Regions from separate parts of the Azospirillum largimobile genome, predicted to be linked through region 2. Evidence: riboswitches for the same ligand, from Rfam matches in the RefSeq annotation. Region 2 holds a riboswitch; each other region holds the start of a gene.

Region 1 (7,494 bases), on a different contig from region 2:
AGGTTGATGACCGTGGTCTTGCCCGACCCATTGGGGCCGATCAGCCCGGTGATGCCGCCGGGCCGCAACTCCAGCGACACGCCATCCACCGCGCGCACGCCGCCGAAGGACTTGGCCAGCCCCTCCACCGTCAGCCCGTCCACGGAAACGGACGGCGCCGGCTCGCGCGCTTCCGGCAAGGCACGGGCGGGGCGGCCGAACAGACGTCCGGCGGCGCGGTCCAGCAGCCCGGTCAGACCGTCGGGCGCCAGCAGAACGGTCAGCAGCAGGGCCATTCCGTAGACGACCAGATAGCCGCGCTCCAGGAAGCGGAACCATTCCGGCAGATGCAGCAGCAGCACCGCGCCCAGCACCGCACCGGCCATCCGCCCCCGCCCGCCGACGATGGCGATGGTGAGGATGGAGACCATGACCGGGAACTCCAGCACCTCCGGCGAGACGACGCGCTGGGTGTGGACCGCCAGCGCTCCGGCCGCTCCGGCGAACAGGGCGCTGATGCCGAAGGCGGTCAGCCGCAGCCGCCCGACGTCGAGCCCCAACGTTCCCGCCGCCAGCGGATCGTCGCGCAGCATCGTCAACGACCGCCCGAGCCGCCCGCGCGCCAGCCACCACCCCACCAGCCCGCCCAGCGCCACCAGCCCCCAGACCAGCCCCGCCATCGGCAGGCCGCGCGGCACCATCCAGCCGAACAGCACCACAGCCGGCACCCCGGCCAGCCCGTTGGAGCCGCCGGTCAGTTCGGGCAGGTTGACCGCCAGCAGATGCAGCACCTGCGCGATGCCCAGCGTCGCCAAGGCGAAATAGTGCGACTCCAGCCGCAGCACCGCCAGCCCGACCGGCAGGGCCAGCAGAAGCGGCACCAGCATCGACAGCGGAAAGGTCGCCTCGAAGCCAAGGCCATAGCGGCTGCCGAGGATGCCCGTCACATAGGCGCCGACGCCGAAGAAGGCGCCCTGCGCCAGCGACAGCGCTCCGCCGAGGCCGAAGACGATCTGAAATCCGAAAGTCGCCAGCGCATAGACGCCGGCGACGGTCAGGACGCGCAGGCCGTAGGGGGAGGCGAAGGCGAGCGCGTAGACAAGGAGAGCGAGGGCACCAATCCCCAATACGACACTCTCCACCCCGGCATAGCCCCCTCTCCCCCCCGCTCTCGCGCAAACGAAGTTTGCGCTGACGCGACAGGCGGACCATAGGTCCGCCGAAAGCGGGGAGAGGGTTGGGGTGAGGGGGACGCGCCGCGAGGATCGTCCGGCAAGCGGAACCCCCTCACCCTGACCCTCTCCCCGGGGGGGAGAGGGGATATTTGCCGGGGAGAGCGGATCAGCCACGGCGCCGCACCGCTTCGCCGAACAGGCCTTGCGGCCGCAGCACCAGGATCGCCAGCAGCGTCAGATACAGCGCCCCCAGCGCCGCCGGGTACGAGAGCACCGACGACACCCCCACCTCGAACAGCGCGATCAGCAGCGCCCCCACCACGGCCCCCGGCACGGAGCCCCAGCCGCCGATGGTCACGGCGATGTAGGCCTTCAAAATCAGGTCCCCGCCCGCGGTCGGCGTGACGAAATAGCGGTTGGCCAGCAGCAGCCCGGCCGCCCCGGCGCAGGCGGCCCCGATGGCGAAGGTCACCAGGATCATCGCGGTGACCGGCACGCCGCAAGCACGCGCCATCTCCGGGTCCTGCGCCGTGGCGCGCAGACGGCGGCCCAGCTGCGTGCGGGCGAACACCCATTGCTGCGCGCCGATCAGCAGCGCCGCCACCGCGACGATGGCGAGCGACTGCTCGGGAACCGCCAGCCCGCCGATGTAAAGCGTGTCGTCGCCGAACAGCGGCGGCGCGGCGCGCGGCTCCGGCCCGAACAGGATGGCGGCGCCGTTCTGCAGGATGATGCCGATGGCGATGGTGCTGATGAAGACCGACACTGGCGGCCGGCGGCGCAGCGGCAGATAGGCCGCCAGCGCCAGCAGCAGCCCCAGCGCCGCCATCAGCGCCAGCACCACCGGCAGCAGGGCGATGCCCGGCAGCGGGATCAGCGGCGCCAGCGCCACCGCCAGCAGCCCGCCGGCCATGACAAGATCGCCTTGGGCGAAATTCACCGCCGAGGTGGCGTTCAGCACCAGCACGAAGCCCAGCGCCACCAGCGCATAGGCCGCCCCCAGCGCCACGCCGTTGACCAGCAGTTGAAGCGCCGCCATCCGCTCACTTCGCCGCAAGCGCGGGGTTGTCGTACCGCTTCACCAGCACCGGCACGCGGCTGGCCCCGTCATAGCAGACGATGACGGCGGAATGGGCCATGTTGCCCTTGCCGTCGGACTTGTAGGTCATGGCGAGGCCCTTTAAGCTCTCCGACGACAGAGCTTTGCGGATGGCGTCGGGGCTGCGGGCGCCGGCCTTCACCGCCTCCAGCACCATCGTCATGCCGTCATACTGGCCGAGCGCGAAGGCGTCCGGCTCCTTGCCGAAGGCGGCGCGATAGGCCTCGGTGAAGGCCTTGACCTCCGGCGTGTCGCCGGAGATGGGCGAGGCCGCGGTCTCGGCACAAACGCGCTTCAACTCCGCCGGCTCCAGCAGGGCCGCCGTGCTCGGCTGATGCATGGCGGAGCCGGCGACGATGGGCACGGCCACCCCGCTGGACGCCGCCTGCCGCAGCAGCAGCGCGGTCGGGCCGGAATGCAGGTGCAGGACCAGCACGTCGGGCTTCGCGGCCAGCGCCTTGGTCAGCACCGGCAGAAGGTCCTTGGCTGCCGGGTCCACCCCCTCCTCGAACACCGGGGTCACACCCAGCGCCTTGAAGGCGGCGTCGAGATGGGCCTTGCCGCTCTGCCCGTAGGCGGTGGTCTGATAGATGACGGCCGGCTGCCGCTTGCCCAACTCCTCCACCACATAGCGGGCGTGGGCGGCCTTGGTCACGGCATCGCCGGGGAAAAAGCGAAAGACCCAAGGGTTGCCTTGCTCGGTGATCGAGGCGGTGCCCGACACGGTGACCAGCGGCAGCTTCAACTCCTGCGCCAGCGGCAGCATCGCCAGCATCTGGGTGCCAAGCATGCTGGCGGCGACCGCCCCGACCGTGCCGCTGCCGGCCGCCCGCTCCAGCGCCGTCACCGCCGCCTCGGGCGAGGTGCCGGTGTCGACGACCTCCGATGCGATGGCGACGCCGGCCGGGGTCTGCTTCAGCGCCAGGACCGCGCCGTTGCGCTGGCTGGTTCCCTCCAGCGATAGGAAGCCGGTCAGCGGCACCAGCACCGGAAAGGACAGCGTGTCGTCGGCCCGCGCGGCGGACGACAGGCAGGAGGATGCGGCCAGCAGGCCGATCAGAAGGGGAAGCGCGCGCCGCATGACCGAAAACTCCTCAACACGCGCCGGCGAGCGAAGCGACGCGGAGGGGACGGGGCATTTGCAGCAGTTCCGTCGGATTCCGGTCGGCTCCCTTCGCCGGCATGACCCGGATCAGGTTCGATGGGTGTTGTCTCAGCCCCCGCATCCGCCGATCTGGCGAAGGCAGGGGCACCCCAGCCGTGAACAGGCGGCGAGAGTGTCGCCGCCGGGCCTGTCCTGTCAAGAACCCAGCCGGCGGCGCGCCACCACGGTTTCACGATGCAGGATATAGAGCCCGCTGCCGATGATGACCATGGCGCCAAGCAGCACCGGCGCGGTCGGCAGGTCGCCGAACACCATCCAGCCGAACAGGCTGGCCCAGACCATGCCGGTATATTCGAACGGCGCCACCACGGCCGGCGGCGCACGGCGGAAGGCCTGGGTCAGCAGCACCTGCGCCCCGGCGCCGATCGCGCCGACCAGCGCCATCAGACCGAGCGCGTAGGCGGTCGGCGCCGTCCAGACGGGAACCGTCAGCGCGCCGCTGACCACCGTCGTCGTCAGCAGCAGATAGAGCACGATCGACGCGCTGGTCTCCGTCCGCGACAGGCCGCGCACGGCGAGCGCCGCCAGCGCATAGAACAAGGCGGCGCACAGCCCGACCAGAACCGGCACCAGCGGCGCCCCCGCCGATGGCTGCGCCATCACCACCACGCCGCCGAATCCGACCACCACCGCGACCCAGCGGCGCCAGCCCACCGGCTCCCCCAGAAGCGGGGCGGACAGCGCGGTGATGAACAGTGGCCCGGCGAAGCTCAGCACATAGACGTCGGCCAGCGGCAGCTCGCGGAACGCATAGAAGAAGCATCCCATGGAGATCAGCCCGGCGAAGGCCCGCCAGACATGGCCCCAGGGCCGCCGGGTCCGCATCGCCGCGATCCCGCCGCCCCGCCACAGCGTGTAGCCGCCCACAAGAAGGAAAGCGACCAGCGAGCGCACGAACATCAGCTGCGGCACCGGGTAGTCGGCGGTCAGGAACTTGATCAGCGTGTCCATCGCCGCGAACAGCAGGATCGCACCCAGGAAGCAGCCGACGGCATAGGGGACCGAATCGGCCTCGGCTGGCAGCAGGTCGGCGGTCTCGGCGTCGGTCATGGGATCGGTTCGGAACGGCAATGGCTGGGACTGCCCACATTATGGGCAAACGCCTCTGCGTCCCAATGCCGCAACCGCAGGTCTGGTAGGCGTGGGGTTTTGTTAAGCGTCGGCTGACGGTGCCCCCACCCTAACCCTCCCCCGCTGGGCGGGGGAGGGGACAAGCGCTTGTTCGGGAAGGCAGCAGCAGTCCCTCCCCCGCCCAGCGGGGGAGGTTAGGTGGGGGTAATCGAAGCCAGCACTCCCCATCCCCTCACCGCGTCAAAACCATCACCAGCCGCTCCACCGGCGTATCCCCAACCAGATGCGACTCGACGATCTCGTCGACGTCCTCCGGCGTCTCCGGCCGGTACCAGATGCCTTCCGGATACACCACCATCAGCGGCCCGGCGGAGCAGAAGCCGAGGCAGCCCGTCAGCGCCATGCCCACATCCGTCAGGCCCTTGCCCTGGATTTTCTGGTCCAGCCGCTGCCACAGCGGATGGGCGCCCTTGGCGGCGCAACTGCCGCGCGGATGGCCGGGCGGACGCTGCTGGGCGCAGCAGAAGACGTGGTGGCGGAAGGTCTGCGGCAGGTCGAGCGGCATCGGGCATGCTCCATAACCATAATTTTCATATGGATAAGAAGCATGCCAGAATGCTGCGCTGCGGCAAGACTTTTGTGACGCTTCCAAGTCCTCGCACCCCTTGGCTTTTCCGCGTGACGAAATGCTTGGTCAGCGGCGGGGTTGCCGGTTAAGAATCCCCGGCAGGGGCAATCCAGGAGACGCCGGTGCTGCTGAGCGGGTCGGGGAAGGGTCAGCCGGGCGCCGTGCCGGGCTGGGTCGGGTATGCGCTGCTGCCGGTTCTCAACCTCGTCGCGGCCTTCGTGCTGTCGGGGCTGGTGATCCTGGTGATCGGCGAGAACCCGGTGGACGTGCTGTCGCTGCTGGTGACGGAGGCTCTGGGGTATCCGGAAGCCATCGGCTACACCCTCTATTACACCACCAGCTACATCTTCACCGGGCTGGCCGTTGCGATTGCCTTCCATTGCGGACTGTTCAACATCGGCGGCGAGGGGCAGGCCTATCTCGGCGGGCTCGGCGCCGGGCTGGTGGCGCTGGCGCTGACCGGCTGGCCCTGGCCGGTGGTGGCGGTGCTGGCGATCCTGGCGTCGGCCCTGTTCGGCGCCGCATGGGCCTTCATCCCGGCCTGGCTACAGGCCAAGCGCGGCAGCCACATCGTCATCACGACGATCATGTTCAACTTCATCGCCGCCTCGATCATGACCTGGCTGCTGGTCGACGTGCTGATCCGCCCCGGCAGCCAGTCGCCGGAAACGCGTGAATTCGATCCCGGGGTCTGGCTGCCGTCGATGGACCGGGCGCTGGGCTGGCTCGGCATCGCCATCCCGGCCTCGCCGCTGAACCTGTCCTTCCTGTGGGCGCTGGCCTGCTGCGCTCTGTTCCACCTGTTCCTGCGCCGCACCCGCTGGGGCTACGAGCTGCGCACCGTCGGCCGCAATGAGCGGGCCGCGGTCTATGCCGGCATCTCTCCGGCCCGCAACATCATCATCGCCATGCTGATCTCCGGCGCGCTGGCCGGCTTCGTCGGCGTGAACGAGATCCTGGGCGTGCAGCACCGGGTGATCCTGAACTTCACCGGCGGCGTCGGCTTCGTCGGCATCGCCGTGGCGCTGATGGGGCGCAACCACCCGGTCGGGATCATTCTGGCGGCCTTGCTGTTCGGGGTTCTGGCGCAGGGCGGCGGCCAGCTGTCCTTCGAATACCCCACGATCAACCGCGAGCTGGTGATGGTCATCCAGGGTCTGGTCATCCTGTTCGCCGGCGCGATGGAAAACCTGTTCAAGCCGCAGGTGGAGGCGCTGTTCCGCCGCCGCGGTGCGGTCGCCGCAGATATCGCCACTGGGGGAAGGGGCTGAGCGATGGAGGACGCGCTTCTTCTGGCGCTGCAGCTGCTGGGCGCCACCATCCGGGTGGCGACGCCGCTGGTGCTGGCCGCCTTCGCCGGCATGTATTGCGAGCGGGCCGGCGTGGTCGACATCGGGCTGGAAGGCAAGATGCTAGCCGGCGCCTTCTTCTCCGCCGCGGTCGCCGCGGCCACCCTCAACCCCTGGCTCGGGCTGCTGGCGGGCATCGCCGCGGGTGTGGCGCTGGCGATGGTCCATGGCTTCGCTTGCATCACCCACAACGGCAATCAGGTGGTGTCGGGCATGGCGATCAACATCCTGGTCGCCGGGCTGGCGCCGACGCTGGCCTATGCCTGGTTCCAGCAGGGCGGCCAAACCCCGCTGCTGCCCAACCAGGCGCGCATTCCCGCGGTGGAGCTGCCGGGGGCCGACGCGGTGGCAGGCGTGCCCGTTCTGGGGCCGATCTACCGCGAACTGTTCAACGGGAACAACATACTGATCTGGGTGACGCTGGTGCTGGTGATCGCCACACACTGGGTGCTCTACCGCTCCCGCTTCGGGCTGCGGCTGCGGGCGGTGGGCGAGAATCCGGCGGCGGTCGACACCGCCGGCCTGTCGGTGGCGAAGCTGCGCTATCAGGCGCTGATCGTCACCGGCGTGCTGACGGGGATGGCGGGCTCCTACCTGTCCACCGGCCATGGTGCCGGATTCGTCCGCGACATGACCGCCGGCAAGGGCTATCTGGCGCTGGCGGCGCTGATCTTCGGCAAATGGCGGCCGGGGCCGACGCTGTTCGCCTGCCTGCTGTTCGCCTTCACCGACGCGGTCCAGGTGCGCCTGCAAGGCGTCGTCCTGCCGGTGATCGGCGTCATTCCGGTGCAGTTCATCCAGATGCTGCCCTATGTGCTGACCGTGCTGCTGCTGGCCGGCTTCGTCGGCAAGGCCATCGCCCCGAAGGCGAGCGGCATCCCCTATGTCAAGGAGCGCTGAGGCCATGACCGACACGCCCGAGCTGGCACGCCTGATCGAAGCGGCCCGCGCCGCGCGCGAGAACGCCCACGCCCCCTACTCCAAGTTCAAGGTGGGTGCGGCGATCCTCGGCGAATCGGGGCGCATCT
Region 2 (7,494 bases):
AAGGTGGAGGCGTGGAACGACATGGTCCGCCGCTTCCTGCGCGGACGGGTGACGTTGCGCCGGGCGCTGGTGCTGATCGATTCGCGCCATGGGCTGAAGCCCAACGACCACGAGATCATGGAGATGCTGGACCGCACGGCGGTGCCCTATGTCGTCGTGCTGACCAAGGCGGACAAGGTGAAGCCGACGGAGTTGGACAAGATCCGCCGCGACACCCAGGCGGGGCTGAAGAAGCACCCCGCCGCCTTCCCCGACATCCACGTCACCAGTTCCGAAAAGGGCACCGGCATCGCCGAACTGCGCGCCAGCCTCGCCGCGCTTGCCCTGGCCGTGGACTGAGGAGCGGCGGCGATGGGTGGCTTTTCCCCCGCGCTGCTCTTCCTGATGCAGGCCCTGCTGCTGATCGCGGGGCCGTTTCTGCTGTGGCGGCTCGGCGGCGGGCGCCACGTCGCGCCGATGGTGGTGATCCAGATCCTGTTCGGCGTGGCGCTGGGGCCGTCGCTGCTCGGCAGGCTGGTGCCGGACCTGTGGGGCGTGCTGTTCGCGCCGGCCGCCCTGGCGCCGCTGTCGGGCCTCGCGCTGATGGCCGTCGTCTTTTTCGCCTTCCTGACCGGGCTGCACCTCGACCCTGCCGATTTCCGCGGACGGGGCGGCGCCTTCGCCACGGTGGCGCTGTCCAGCATGATCGTGCCGACGCTGATGGGCGGAGCGTTGGGCTGGTGGCTGGCCGGCGCCTTTCCCGGCATGACTGGACCGCACGCCACGCCGGGCCTGTTCGCCGCCGGCTTCGGCATCTGCGTCGGCGTCACCGCCCTGCCGGTGCTGGGTGCCATCCTGCGCGAGATGGATTTGCTGGGCGATCGGGTCGGGCGGTTGGCGCTGGGCTATGCGGCGGTGAACGATGCGCTGCTGTGGCTGCTGATCACCGCCGTGCTGGCCTGGGCCTCGGCGGATGGTACGGCGGGTGGCGCGTCAAATGGTGGCGGCGGCTGGGCGGTCGCCTGGGTGGGAATGCTGGGCTTCGCCTATGTCGGAGTGACCGTCCTGGTCGTGCGTCCGCTGCTGGACCGCCTGCTGGAGCGGGTGGCGCCCGATGGGCGGATGGGGGACACCGCGGTGGTGGTGACCTGCGCGGCACTGCTGTCCTCGGCCGCGGTGACCGAACTGATCGGGCTGCATTACATCCTGGGCGCCTTCGTCGCCGGAACCGCCATGCCGCGCCGCTATGCCGCCGCGATCCTCGATAGGCTGGAGCATTTCTCGACGCTGATCCTGCTGCCCTTCTTCTTCACGCTGACCGGGCTGAAGGTGAACCTGACGCTGGACGATCCGGCGCAGTGGACGGTCTTCGCGCTTGCCACCCTGGCGACGCTCGTCGGCAAGATGGCCGGCACGACCTTGCCCGCGCGCCTGACCGGGGAGAGTTGGCCGGACGCGCTGCGGTTGGGCACGCTGATGCCCTGCAAGGGGCTGATGGAGGTGATCGTGCTGACCGTCCTGCTGGAGGCGGGGGTGCTGTCCGGCGCCTGTTTCTCGGCCATGGTGCTGATGGCGGTGGCGGTGACCGCGCTGACCCAGCCGATGACCCGGCTGGCCGGCTGGTGGCGCCCGGCCGGGGCGGCATCGGCCGCAGCCGCAGGCGGCCGGCACGGGGGTATGTGACCGTTAAATTGACCCCTAGGCAACCGGCCGGCCTTTCCGTTAAAGAAGCCCAACCGTCCACCCCGACAAAGGGCATCCTCCCGTGCAGACTCCCACCCGTGACGAGTGGCTCGCCAAGGCCCGTACCCTGTCCGAAGCGCTGCCCTACATGCGCCGCTATGCCGGGAGCACCTTCGTCATCAAGTACGGCGGCCACGCCATGGGCGACGCCAGCCTGGCGGAGCTGTTCGCGCGCGACATCGTCCTGCTGAAGCAGGTCGGCATCAACCCGGTGGTCGTCCACGGCGGCGGCCCGCAGATCGGCCAGATGCTGGAGCGTCTGAAGATCAAGTCCAGCTTCATCGACGGCCTGCGCGTCACCGACAAGGAGACGGTCGAGGTGGTCGAGATGGTGCTGGCCGGCTCCATCAACAAGCAGATCGTCGCCGCCATCAACGGCGCCGGCGGCCGTGCCGTCGGCCTGTCGGGCAAGGACAGCAACCTGATCACCGCCCGCCGTCTGGAGCGCGTGCAGCGCGACCCCGACAGCAACATCGAACGGGTGCTGGACCTCGGTTTCGTCGGCGAACCGTACAAGGTCAACCCGCAGATCCTGCACGCGCTCGCCCAGTCGGACATCATCCCGGTGATCGCGCCGGTCGGCTTCGACGTGAATGGCGACACCTACAACATCAACGCCGACACGGCGGCCGGTGCGGTCGCAGCGGCGGTGAAGGCGGCGCGCTTCTTCCTGCTGACGGACGTCGCCGGCGTCCTCGACAAGGAAAAGAAGCTGATCGAGAAGATGTCGCTGGAGGATGCTCACAAGGCCATCGCCGACGGCACCGCGTCCGGCGGCATGATCCCGAAGATCGAAACCTGCATCGGTGCCGTGGAGCAGGGCGTCGATGCCGCTGTTATCCTAGATGGCCGCGTGCCGCATGCGCTGCTGCTGGAGATCTTCACCGAAGGCGGCGCCGGCACCCTGATCGGCAAGGCCTGACGCTGCAATAGGGGGGCCGATGACCGACCTGCGCAAGGACCTGCTCCGCCAGATGAAGGCCATCCGCGACCGGATGGACCCGAAGCTGGTGGAGCGCGCCAAGTTGGCGGCGTTGGGCAAGGTCCCCTACGACAGCGACGCCGCCAAGGAGGCGGTCGGCCATTTCCTGGATGCCAAGCGGGATGGCGGTGCCTTCCGCCGCAAGCTGGAACAGGCGCTGAAGGCGGAGGGGGAGACGCTGGACCTCGACACCGAGGCGAAGTCGCCCCCGCCGGTTAAACCGCCCGAGAAGCCAAGACGCGGCGGCCGGATGACGTAAGCGCTCCCCCGCCGCCTCGAACCACGCAAGGAGCACAGCCTTGCTGCATGTCTTCGTCAACGACGGCGGTCTGCTGCGCTGGGCCAGGGAGGCTGCGGACGACGTTGGGCCGCTGCCCGACGCCACCGTCTGGCTGGATCTGATCAACCCGACCGCCGACGACTTGGCGCGGGCGGAGGCGCTGATCGGCACCAGCCTGCCCACCCGCGAGCAGATGGCGGAGATCGAGGAGTCGAGCCGCCTGCGCGTGGCAGGTGGTGCCCTGACCATGACCGTCACCGCCCTGGTCTGGGCCGACACCGACGAGCCGCGCATCGCCACCGTCAGCTTCGTGCTGGCCGGGCGCCGGCTGGTCACCATCCACGACATCGATCCGCAGGCCCTGCTGGCCTTCCGCCGCCGTGCCACCCATGGGCAGGTGTCCGCCTCCCGTGGCGAACTGGTTCTGGCGGCGCTGGTGGACGGGATGGTCGACCGTACCTCTGCCGTGCTGCGGCGGACCGGGGTGGAGTTGGACGTACTGAACCGCCGCTTCTTCCGTGGCCGCAAGCTGCGCTCCCGCGGCGAGACGCTGGACGATGCCCAGACGCTGAAGCGCATCGGCCATGCCGGCCACCTGATCGGCAAGGCGCGCATCAGCCTGGCCAGCCTGTCGCGCATGACCGATTTCCTGGCGCGCGGCGACGGCTGGAACCCTGGCAAGGCGACGAGGCGCTGGGCCAAGACGACGCTGCAGGATTTGCGCGGGCTCGACCAGTATGCCCGTTTCCTGGCCGGCAAGGTCGCGTTGGCGCTGGACACGGCGCTGGGCCAGATCAATGTGGAGCAGAACGAGATCGTCAAGATCGTCTCGGTCCTGACCGTCCTTCTGTTCCCGCCGACCCTGGTCGCCAGCATCGGCGGCATGAATTTCGAAGAGATGCCGGGGACCGACTCGCTGTTCGGCTATCCAAGCGCCCTGGGGCTGCTGCTGCTGTCGGCACTGCTGCCGATGATCTATGTCCGTCTGAAACGCTGGATGTGACGCGGTATCCATACAGTGTGGCTTGCGGATCGTCCGCGGTTCTTTCCTTTTGACAGGGGCCGCCCGTCCCGGCAGGATGGGCGCATTCCAGGGGGGTCCCGACAGGGGGCTGAGATACCAACGGCCGGACGGCGCCAAGCGTCTCCGGCAGCGTGGTGACCCTTCGAACCTGATCCGGGTCATACCGGCGAAGGGAGGGACCTCGTGACGGGCCGAAAACAGGCCCCGTCCGGCCGTAGCAACGCCCGCAGTGGGGAATGCCCATAGTGATGGGCGCCCGAATTGGGGAACGGCCCGCACGAAGACACCGAACCTCCGTCCGCAGTCCCGGGTTTGTCCGCCTAACTCCGACGGAGAAACCCAATGCCAAAGGACTTCAACGAAACCGCCATCCGCATTTCGACCGGCCCGTTGCCGTCGTCGCGGAAAGTTTATGTGCCGGGTACGCGCTTTCCCGACCTGCGGGTTGCACTGCGCGAAATCGCGTTGTCGGGCGGCGAGCCGCCGCTGACCGTCTATGACGCTTCCGGACCCTACACCGACGAAGCCGTGGCGATCGATGTGCGGGCAGGGCTGGCCAAGCATCGCCGCGACTGGATCCTGGCCCGTGGCGATGTGGAGACCACCGACAGCGGCGTGCTGCGCGCCAAGGGCGGCGGGGCCGTCACGCAGATGGCCTATGCCCGCGCCGGCATCGTCACCGCGGAGATGGAATACATCGCCGTCCGCGAGAATCTCGGCCGCGCTGCGGCGCTGGAAGCAGCCCTCGACGGTGAGGATTTCGGGGCCGAGATTCCCGACTTCATCACCCCGAAATTCGTCCGCGACGAGGTGGCGCGCGGGCGGGCGATCATCCCCTCCAACGTCAATCACCCCGAGTCGGAGCCGATGATCATCGGCCGGAACTTCCTGACCAAGATCAACGCCAACATCGGCAACTCCGCCGTGACCTCCTCGATCGAGGAGGAGGTGGAGAAGATGGTCTGGTCGATCCGCTGGGGGGCCGACACCGTGATGGATCTCTCCACCGGCGCCGACATCCACCAGACCCGCGAATGGATCCTGCGCAACTCCCCGGTTCCCATCGGCACGGTGCCGATCTATCAGGCGCTGGAGAAGGTGAAGGGCAGGGCCGAGGACCTGACCTGGGAGCTGTTCCGCGACACGCTGATCGAGCAGGCGGAGCAGGGCGTTGATTACTTCACCATCCATGCCGGCCTGCGGCTGGCCCATATCCCCCTGACCGCCAAGCGGGTGACCGGCATCGTTTCGCGCGGCGGCTCGATCATCGCCAAATGGTGCCTGGCGCATCACCGCGAGAGCTTCCTCTACGACCATTTCGCCGACATCGTCGAGATCTGCCGCACATATGACGTGGCCCTCTCGATGGGCGACGGGTTGCGGCCGGGCAGCCAGGCCGACGCCAACGATGCCGCCCAGTTCGCCGAGTTGGAGACCCTGGGTGAGCTGACCAAGATCGCCTGGGCGCGTGACGTGCAGGTGATGATCGAAGGGCCGGGCCATGTGCCCATGCACAAGATCAAGCACAATGTCGAAAAGCAGCTGGCTCTGTGCGGCGAGGCGCCCTTCTACACGCTGGGGCCCCTGGTGACCGACATCGCGCCGGGCTACGACCACATCACCAGCGCCATCGGTGCGGCGATGATCGGCTGGTTCGGGACGGCGATGCTCTGCTACGTCACGCCGAAGGAGCATCTGGGTCTGCCCGACCGCGACGACGTGAAGGCCGGCGTCATCGCCTACAAGATCGCCGCCCATGCCGCGGATCTCGCCAAGGGTCATCCCGCGGCCCGGCTGCGCGACGACGCCATGTCGCGTGCCCGCTTCTCCTTCCGCTGGCGCGACCAGTTCGCCCTGTCGCTCGATCCTGAGACGGCGATGGCCTACCACGACGAGACCCTGCCGGCGGAGGGAGCGAAGACCGCGCATTTCTGTTCGATGTGCGGGCCGAAATTCTGTTCGATGAAGATCACGCAGGAAATCCGCGACGCCGCGGAGTCCGGCATGGCCGAGATGTCGCAGAAGTTCCGCGAGTCGGGCGGGGAAATTTACCAGCCGGCGGGGTGAGTGAGTTCGAGAAGTTAGACCCCCACCTTGATCCTCCCCCGCTGGGCGGGGGAGGAAATTGGACCTTTGTTGGCGTGCAGCGGAAGTCCCTCCCCCGCCCAGCGGGGGAGGTTAGGTGGGGGTCTAACGCCCCCTCACCCCGCGTACCTGATCTCCAGCACCTCCACCTGCTCCATCCCCGCCGGCGTGCGGACGTCCACAATGTCGCCTTCCCGCGCCTTCAACAGCGCGCGGGCGATGGGGGAAATCCAGCTGACATGGCCGCGGTCGGGATCGACCTCGTCGGCGCCGACGATGGTGATGGTGTTCTCGGATCCGTCCTCGCGGGCATAGGTGACGGTGGCGCCGAAGAAGACCTGTTCCCGGTTCTTCTGGTCCTGCGGATTGACCACCACCGCCGACTCCAGCCGCTTGTTCAGGAAGCGGATGCGACGGTCGATCTCGCGCAGGCGTTTCTTGCCATAGAGATAATCGCCGTTCTCCGACCGGTCGCCGTTGCCGGCGGCCCAGGACACCACCTCCACCACCTTCGGCCGCTCCACCCGCAGAAGGTGGCGCAGTTCCTCCTGCATGCGCTGGAAGCCGGGCGGGGTCATGTAGTTCTTGAAGCCCTGCGGTAGCGGTGCCGGATCTTCGAGATCGTCGTCGTCAGGCGTGTCGTTCTCGCGGGTGAAGGCCTTGCTCATGGTCCGACCTGTCCTGTGGCAGGGAGATAACGTCCGGGAAAAGGAAAAGGCGCCTCGCGGCGCCTTTTCCCGTTCCAGAGGGCCCGAAGGGCCGTTCGGCTTACCGCTTCCACCAGCCGCGACGCGGCTTCGCGGAGGCATCACCGTTGTCGCCGGCCGCAGCAGGAGCCGCAGCAGGTTCCGAAGCGGCTGCCGGAGCCGGCTCGGGCGCTGCCGGGGCGGCGGCGGGAGCGGCTTCGGCCGGAGCCTCGGCAGCGGCCTTGCGCTTGCGCGACCCCTTCTTGGCCGGAGCCGTGTCGGTCGCGACCTCAGCCGGGGCTTCCGCGGCGGCGGCCTTGCGCTTGCGGCCCTTGGCCGGCACTTCGGCGACGGCAGGTGCGGCGGCGGGAGCGGCCTCGACCGGAGCCTCGGCAGCGGCCTTGCGCTTGCGCGACGCCTTCTTGGCCGGAGCCTGCTCCGTCACCGGCTCGGCCGCAGCTTGCGCCGGGGCTTCCACCGGAGCGGCGGCCTTGCGCTTGCGGCCCTTTGCCGGCGCTTCGGCGACCGCCGGGGCGGCCTCGACCGGGGCTTCGGCAGCGGCCTTGCGCTTGCGCGACGCCTTCTTGGCCGGAGCCTTCTCGGCGGCGGCTTCGGCCGGGGCCGGAGCGGTCACCGGCGGCTCGGTCGCAGGCACCGGAACCGGAGCCTCTTCCGTGACGGGTGCCGGAGCGCTCTCGCCGGCCAGGATCCAGTC
Region 3 (7,494 bases), 910 kb from region 2:
CGGTGGCTTCCGCCATGAAGACGTATGAAGCAGCCCGGCCGGTGGCGCCCGCCGGCATCGACACCGGGGTGGCGACGTAGAGCGCTTGGATATGGGCGGAGAATTGCTTGGCCAGCGCTGCGGCAACGGCCATCCGGCCGGCGTGGGCGTCGTCGTTGGCCATGTGCAGCAGGATGGTCTTGATCGGCATACCCTTGCATCTCCCGATTTATGCTGTCGCCGATCATTGGGCGGCGGAGCGGTTTTCCTCTAGGTAACGCGCCGCCGGCCCGGAAGGCAATCTCGTCAAGCCGCGGATTACTTCACCACCACCGCATACTGGTCGACCGGCGCCACCTCCTTGATCAGGCCGCGCTCCTTCAGGAACTCGGCGAAGCGTGTGTAGCGTTCGGCATCCAGGGCGGCCGGGCTGTGGGAGAAGCGCGGCAGCGTGTCGGCCCAGGCGCGGCGGTTCAGTTCGTCGTTCAACTCCGGCCGACCCTTGACGAAGGCGGCCTGCGATTCCTCCGGATGGTTCAGGATGTAGAGCGTCGCGCGCTCCACCGCCGCCAGGAAGCGCTTGAAGCGCGGATCGTTGGCCTTGGCCTTGTGGGCGACCAGGATCAGCTCGTCATAGGGCGGCACCCCTTCCTCCTCCGGATAGAAGGCGCGGCCGGGATGCTTCTCGATGTCCAGCTGGTTCAGTTCGAAGTTCCGGAAGGCGCCGACCACCGCATCGACCTGACCAGACAGCAGCGACGGCGACAGCGAGAAGTTGACGTTCACCAGTTCCACGTCCTTCAGGCTCAGCCCGTGCTTTTCCAGCATGGCGCCCAGCAGCGCATCCTCGAAGCCCGCGATGGAGAAGCCGATCTTGCGGCCCTTGAGGTCCTTCAGCGTCTTCACCGGCCCGTCGCGCAGCACGACGACGGAGTTCAGCGGAGTCGAGACCAGGGTGCCGACACGGACCAGCGGCAGCCCTTCGGCCACCTGCAGGATCAGCTGCGGCTGGTAGGATACGGCAAGGTCGGTGCCGCCGGCGGCGACCAGTTTCGGCGGGTCGTTGGGATCGGCCGGAGCGGTCAGCGTCACCTCAAGACCGGCATCCTTGAAGAAGCCCTTCTCCTGCGCCACCACCAGTGGGGCGTGGTCCGGGTTGACGAACCAGTCCAGCATCACGGACAGCTTGTCCTGGGCCAGTGCAGGAAGCGCGGTCATCAGGCCGGCCGCCATCAGGCCGGCGGCGAACAGGTGCTTCATCGGGTTTTCTCCCCTTCAAGGATTGGCGTCTTCGGCCGGTTGGGTATCGGGTTGCCAGGGCAGGGCACGGCGGGCCAGCGCGTCGACGGCGGCATAGAGCGTCACTGCGAACAGCCCCAGTACCAGCACCGCGGCGAATAGGAGGTCGATCTGCATGCGGGCGTTGGCGTGCAGCATCAGGTAGCCGAGGCCGGAGGATGAACCGACCCACTCGCCGATCACCGCGCCGATGGGCGCCACCGCCGCGGCTACCCGCACGCCGGACCAGAAGGCGGGCAGGGCGGCCGGCAGGCGGATGTTCCACAGGATCGCGGCGGGCGAGGCGCCCATGGTGCGGGCAAGGTCGAGCCAGCCGGGATCGGTGCGGCGCAGCCCGTCGAACAGCGCGGTCGTCACCGGGAAATAGATGACCAGCACGGCCATGGCGATCTTGGACGCCATGCCGTAGCCCAGCCAAAGCACCAGCAGCGGCGCCAACGCAAAAACCGGGATCGCCTGGCTGACCAGCAGCAGCGGCATCAGCCAGCGCTGGGCGGTACGGAACCGCGCCAGCAGCAGCGCGCTGACGCCGCCCAGGGCCACCCCGGCCACCAGCCCGATCAGGATCTCGGACAGGGTGGTCAGCCCATGGCTCCACAGCAGGGGTGCCTGCCGCCGCATTGCATCGGCCACGGCCAACGGACCGGGCAGCAGGTAGCGCGGCAGGCCGGTGGCCCAGACCAGCACCTGCCAGCCGGCGACCAGCACGGCGAGCGTGACCAAGGCGCGCAGCAGCGCCCTCATTCCGCCAGCCTCCGCAGCAGCTCCGCCTGTAGCGCCAGCAATCCGGGATCGTCGACCCGGCGCGGCACCTTGCCGGACGGCTCCAGCGCCGGCCCCATGACGGCGGGACGCCCGGTCATCACATGCAGGCGGTCGCCGATGCGCAGCGCCTCCAGCGGATCGTGGGTGACCATCAGGACGGTGCGGCCGGTCAGCGTTTCCGCCGCCGTCTCCTGCAGCCGAAGCCGCGTGATGGCGTCGAGTGCGGAGAAGGGCTCGTCCATCAGGACCAGCGGCTTGTCCTCCATCAGCGTGCGGGCCAGCGCCACCCGCTGGCGCTGCCCGCCGGACAGCGCGGCCGGACGGTCGCGCTCCCGCCCCGCCAGACCGACGCGGTGGAGCAGCGAGCGGGCACGCTCCACCCGCACGGAATCGGGACGGCGGTGGCGCAGCCGGTCGCCCAGCAGGACATTGTCCAGAACCGTCAGCCAGGGCAGCAGCAGGTCCTGCTGCGCCATGTAGGCGATGCGGCCGGCCAGGGGTTGCCCGTCGCCGGTGGCGACGCAGGTCGGCGGCTCCGGCTCCGCCAGCCCGGCGAGGATGCGCAGAAGCGTGGTCTTGCCGACGCCGCTCGGTCCCAACAGGCAGGTGGTCCGCCCCGCCGGCAGATCCAGCGTCAGGTCGGAGAACAGCAGCATGCCGCCATAGGTCAGCCGCGCCTGCGACACGGTCACCGAAAGCGGCGGAATCGCCGGCATCGGGGCCGTCATAGCGGCAAGCATGGCGGGAGGGCGGAGAGGGTGCGCGTACGGTCTGGCATCACTGATCCCTACGCCGGCATGAACCGGATCAGGTTCCAGGGGTCGTTCCGCAACGGAACCTCTCAGCCGCCCATCGGCTCCCCCCAGTGAAGGCGGCGACTATAGGCGCGGACGATCCGCGACCGCAAGCATTGCCGCAGGCCCTTCCAGAGCGCGGAAGCGGCGGGGTGCCGCTTGACCGGCGCACGGCTCCGCCTAGTTTGTGGCGGGACCGATGGAGATCATCCCCTGACCACGCCTCTCCGCACCCCTCTGTTCATCGGCGGCGACATCTATCGCGGCTCGACCTATGGCCCGAAGCATCCGCTGGCGATCCCACGCGTATCGACCGCCATCGATCTCAGCCGCGCCATGGGGTGGCTGCCCGACAAGGTCTATCTCGACACCCATGTGGCGAGCGAACGCGAACTGGCCCGCTTCCACACGGCGGACTATATCGCCGCGCTGAAGCGGGCGGAGGCGGAGCAGCGGGTGGACGAGGCGACGGCGGCCCGCCACAATCTCGGCAAGCTGGAGAATCCCGTCTTCGCCGAGATGTACCGGCGGCCGGCCCACAGCAGCGGGTCGGCCCTGCAGGCGGCGCGCATCCTGGGCGACCGTCCGGCCGGGCTGGTCTATGCGCCGGCGGCCGGCACGCACCATGCGCGCCGCGACCGGGCCAGCGGCTTCTGCTATTTCAACGCGCCGGTGCTGGGCATCCTGGAACTGCTCGACCATGGGCTGGAGCGGGTTCTCTATGTCGACCTCGACGCCCACCATGGCGACGGGGTGGAGGAGGCCTTCGCCGACGACGACCGGGTGCTGACCATCTCCATCCACGAGGACGGGCGCTGGCCCTACACCGGCAAGGCGGAGGATCGGGCCGGCGGCATGGCCCGCAACCTGCCGGTTCCGCCAGGCTTCAACGACAGCGAGATGGAGCATGTGATGGAGGCGGCGGTGCTGCCGTTGGCCCGCGCCTTCCGTCCGCAGGCTATGGTGATCCAGACCGGTGCCGACGCCCTGGCCGAAGATCCCCTGAGCCGGCTGGAACTGTCCAACAATGCGCTGTGGGAGGCGGTGGCGGCCCTGCTGCCGCTGGCGCCACGGGTGCTGGTGGTCGGCGGCGGCGGCTATAATCCCTGGTCGGTCGGACGCTGCTGGGCCGGCATCTGGGCGGTGATGAACGGGATCGACCCTGCCGTGCCGCCGACGGCGGAGGCGGAAGCGGTGCTGCGCGCCCTAACCTGGAACCGCGCCGCCGGTCGCAACCCGCCGGAGCACTGGTTCACCACCCTGGCGGACGAACGCCGGCCGGGGCCGGTGCGTGACGCGGTGAAGCGGGTGGCGGAGATGGCGGCATCCTGACACATTTCCGACGAATTTGGAGCGAAGCCGAGACGATTCGTTGACGGGGTTGGATTGTTCGTTGATCCTCGAAGCTCCGCACCGGTGCCGATCGTGCCGATTCCGGCAGATCGCATGGTGCGGGTTTCGGGAGGAGAACGGGCGGGCGGATGTCGAACACGACGCTGTTCCTGATCGCCATCGTCATCATCATGCTGGCCGCCGTCCCGGTCGCCATGATGCTGAAGGATTTCCTGCCGAACATCCTGGAAAAGAGCAGCGGTCTGGAGCAGATCGAGAACCGCGTCTACGTGCTGCATGCCGAGGCGCACGAGCTTCAGAACCGCGTCAATCAACTGGTCCAGCGCCGCAACAGCCAGTCTTCCGAACGCCACCGGCTGGAAACCGACATCCGCAAGGCGGAAAAGCAGATCAGGGATCTGGCGGAACAGCCGCCGCTGTTCGTGCATGAGGTCGGCGATCCGCAGGCCGGCCTGATGAAGTTCGTCGCGACCGTCACGCAGGAGAAGGCATCGGCCGCCGCGCGGGCCGCCGGTGACCGCGGGCCGGTCAACCCCATCTGGCGCTGCGCCAATGTGGCGGAGGTGTGGGCGTCCAGCTTCGACGAGGCCAAGCAGATGGTCGACGTCGCCTTTCCCTTCAAGCTGGGCTTCCAGAAGTCGTTCATGCGCGGCGACGCGCGGACCGGCGGCGGTAAGGGGGGTGCGAAGGGCGGCGCACCCCAGCCCCCGGCAACGGCGCGGGCCAAGGCCGCTTCCGCCATATCCGGCGCCGTCACATCCGGCGCCGCCACATGATGATCAACTTCATCATCGTTCTGGGGATCATCGCCATCGGCGCATGGCTCGGCAACGTGCTGCTGTCGGTCGAACAGCGGGTGTCGCAGGCCCGGCAGCGCGTCCGCGGCGTCCGCGGCACGCTGGACAAGCTGGACGCGACGATCCACCGCCTGCACCGGGAGGAGGAGAACCTCCATGGCGAGATCGAAGAGTTGGTCCGCGACATGGTGGAACTGCGCAAGAAGCAGGTCGAGGTGCATCAGCGCCTGACCGAGGCGCAGAACCGCCGCCGTCCGCAAATCCTGATCCTGACCGACCGCCGCAACCCCGGCGACAAGGAATGGCTGGTCACCATGGTGAACCAGCAGATCGGCGAGATCGACGCCGCCCACCCGCTGGCTGTCGAATGGGCGCGCGGACGCGATTATCTGGTTTGGGCGGAATCGGAACGCGAGGCCGCCGAACGCGCCACCCGCCGCTTCAGCGCAAGGCCGGGCTATCAGGTGAAATCGGTGACGGCGGTGAAGGAAGACCTCTACAGCGCAAGCGCCGCCCGCAACGCTGCGGCCTTGACCGGCAAAGAGAAAGCCCTTCTCCCGAGAGGAAAGAAGGGCTTTGAAGAGCGGACCGGTGGGTCGTTAAGCGCCTCAGCGTGCCTTGGCGGTCGCCGGGGTCTGGCGGAAGGCGTCGTGCAGGTAGGGCGACAGAGCCTGACGCATGTTGCGCAGCCATTCATGGATGATGATCAGCGAGCGGGAGGCGACGGGCGGGGTCATGCCCAGCTTCACCAGATCCTCGCGGGTCATCGTCGCCACCTGATCCAGCCGGTGGCCGGTCAGGCGGGCCCAGGCGGGGGCGGCGCAGGGCGACATGGAGATGACCTGCAGCCCCTCGCGCTCCACCATCTCCGCCTTGCGGCGGGCATACTGGCTGTCCTCGAGCTGCGAGAAGGGGCCGGAGAAGCCGTTCTCCACCAGGACGCGCTTCGCCTTCGGCGCGATGGTCGCCACCCGCTCCAGCGTGGTCATGCCGGTGGACAGCGAGGCGAGATCGACGGTCACCGGCACCATGAAGGTCAGCCGCTCGCCGTCACCGACGTAATAGTCGAAGCCCGACACCTCGGCCCAGTTGAAGAACCACTGCGAGATGTTGCCGCCGAAATCATACAGGCGGCCGCCGCGCTGCAGCTCCGGCCCGATCAGGTCCCAGAATTCGTAGAAGCCGTCGCCCGACCCCATCATGTTCATGAAATCCTGGGTGATGCGGCGGTGTTCGACCACGTCCGGGCCGAACAGGCGGGCGAGTCGCTCGTTCACCTCGTACTCGACGACCTTCAGCTGCAGGCCTTCCAGCATGGCGGTCGCCATCAGGTGATGGGACAGCAGCGTCTTGCCGACGCCGCCGCGGTCATTGAGGACGAAGATCGTGCCCAGCATGCGATCGCCTTTCCAGTGTACGTTTGTTGAGTCGTCTTGGAGCATCGGGGGGGACATCAAGGAGCCGGTGTTCTGCGCGGCCGCCGTGGACGTCGGTTGGGGAGCCGGCCGCGGGGCCGGCTCGGGTGTCGGTTCAGGTACAGGTTCGGGGGCCGGTGCCTCTGCCGCTTCGCTCTCTACAGCGGATTTCGGTTCCGGGGCACTGGTTTCCGCGCCCGTTTCACCGTCCGCCGCCGGTTGATCCTCGGCGTCCTTCGCCGCCGGAGCCAGCAGGCTCGGGGCAGGGGAGGCGGGTTCGGGCTCGGGTTCGGGGACGGAGTCAGCCGATTCCATGTCGGCTTCAGGGTCGGCTTCAGGCGTCTTCGCCGGCGGCGGGACGGGAGCAGCGTCGACGGACGCTGCGGCGGCCTCGTCGGCATGATCGGGGCCAGCGATCGGGGCGGTCTCCGGGGTCTCTTCGTCCTCGCCCATCAGCCCGGCCGACAGCGCAGCCTCGTGGACGGCGGCAAGCGTTTCCGCCGGCATTGCCGCGGCGGCACCGCCATGGTCGCCGACCGCCTCACCACGTCCCTCGTTCCCGACCAGGAAGAAGGCGGAGCGCAGGGTGACCGGCGAGATCGGTTGGCTGTCGCGGGCGGTGATGCCCAGCTTCGCCAGCAGATCGGAGATTTCGGCCCAGGACAGACCGCGTTCGCGCATCAGTCCGATATCGGCATAGCTTTCGCGCACCGCCTGCATGGCGCTGCGGTTGCCAGCCGGGCGATCGGCAAGGAGCCGTTCAAGTTCCGAGCGGTCGATCGACACCGTATGGGATTCCGGCAAGATGAAATGGCGGCGGGGAGGCGCCGGGACGTTGGATCACAAGGAATCCTTTCCCCTGGGGCCGAAAAAATAGTACAAGCGGCCATCACGCGCAAACGGTTTCCAAACGACTTCAACGGCGCTAAACATCGCTCTCCGATTGGGGGCGCCGGCCGTGACGTGCGGCAACTTCGCCGACGCTCCGGCTGACCGCGCCATGACGTCGGCTTTTGGAACCGCTGTCCGGTTGCGCGGTTTGCAGTACGCACGTCCGGCTGTATTCGTCGCGACGTCTGTTTTCACTGGGCT

The links. Region 2 has a riboswitch for thiamine pyrophosphate ahead of thiC (phosphomethylpyrimidine synthase ThiC). Riboswitches for the same ligand answer to the same signal wherever they lie in the genome.
Region 1: another riboswitch for thiamine pyrophosphate. It lies ahead of ACWPKK_RS14995 (ABC transporter substrate-binding protein); the one in region 2 lies ahead of thiC (phosphomethylpyrimidine synthase ThiC).
Region 3: another riboswitch for thiamine pyrophosphate. It lies ahead of ACWPKK_RS05880 (ABC transporter ATP-binding protein); the one in region 2 lies ahead of thiC (phosphomethylpyrimidine synthase ThiC).

The regions. Positions count from the first base shown of each region.
Region 1 is NZ_CDRMUA020000002.1:344,693-352,186, reverse strand. It holds gene ACWPKK_RS15005 (branched-chain amino acid ABC transporter ATP-binding protein/permease) at 1-1,106, opposite strand, end outside; gene ACWPKK_RS15000 (branched-chain amino acid ABC transporter permease) at 1,321-2,193, opposite strand; gene ACWPKK_RS14995 (ABC transporter substrate-binding protein) at 2,198-3,334, opposite strand; TPP riboswitch at 3,406-3,520, opposite strand; gene ACWPKK_RS14990 (DMT family transporter) at 3,554-4,468, opposite strand; gene ACWPKK_RS14985 ((2Fe-2S) ferredoxin domain-containing protein) at 4,722-5,054, opposite strand; gene ACWPKK_RS14980 (ABC transporter permease) at 5,240-6,388, shown strand; gene ACWPKK_RS14975 (ABC transporter permease) at 6,392-7,366, shown strand; gene cdd (cytidine deaminase) at 7,371-7,494, shown strand, end outside.
Region 2 is NZ_CDRMUA020000001.1:342,591-350,084, forward strand. It holds gene yihA (ribosome biogenesis GTP-binding protein YihA/YsxC) at 1-339, shown strand, start outside; gene ACWPKK_RS01610 (cation:proton antiporter domain-containing protein) at 352-1,662, shown strand; gene argB (acetylglutamate kinase) at 1,745-2,644, shown strand; gene ACWPKK_RS01620 (hypothetical protein) at 2,664-2,963, shown strand; gene ACWPKK_RS01625 (magnesium transporter CorA family protein) at 3,004-3,987, shown strand; TPP riboswitch at 4,067-4,200, shown strand; gene thiC (phosphomethylpyrimidine synthase ThiC) at 4,351-6,075, shown strand; gene greB (transcription elongation factor GreB) at 6,210-6,761, opposite strand; gene ACWPKK_RS01640 (Rne/Rng family ribonuclease) at 6,862-7,494, opposite strand, start outside.
Region 3 is NZ_CDRMUA020000001.1:1,251,537-1,259,030, forward strand. It holds gene ACWPKK_RS05865 (universal stress protein) at 1-190, opposite strand, end outside; gene ACWPKK_RS05870 (ABC transporter substrate-binding protein) at 298-1,239, opposite strand; gene ACWPKK_RS05875 (ABC transporter permease) at 1,255-2,022, opposite strand; gene ACWPKK_RS05880 (ABC transporter ATP-binding protein) at 2,019-2,759, opposite strand; TPP riboswitch at 2,810-2,916, opposite strand; gene ACWPKK_RS05885 (acetoin utilization protein AcuC) at 2,997-4,169, shown strand; gene ACWPKK_RS05890 (hypothetical protein) at 4,319-4,966, shown strand; gene ACWPKK_RS05895 (hypothetical protein) at 5,596-7,188, opposite strand.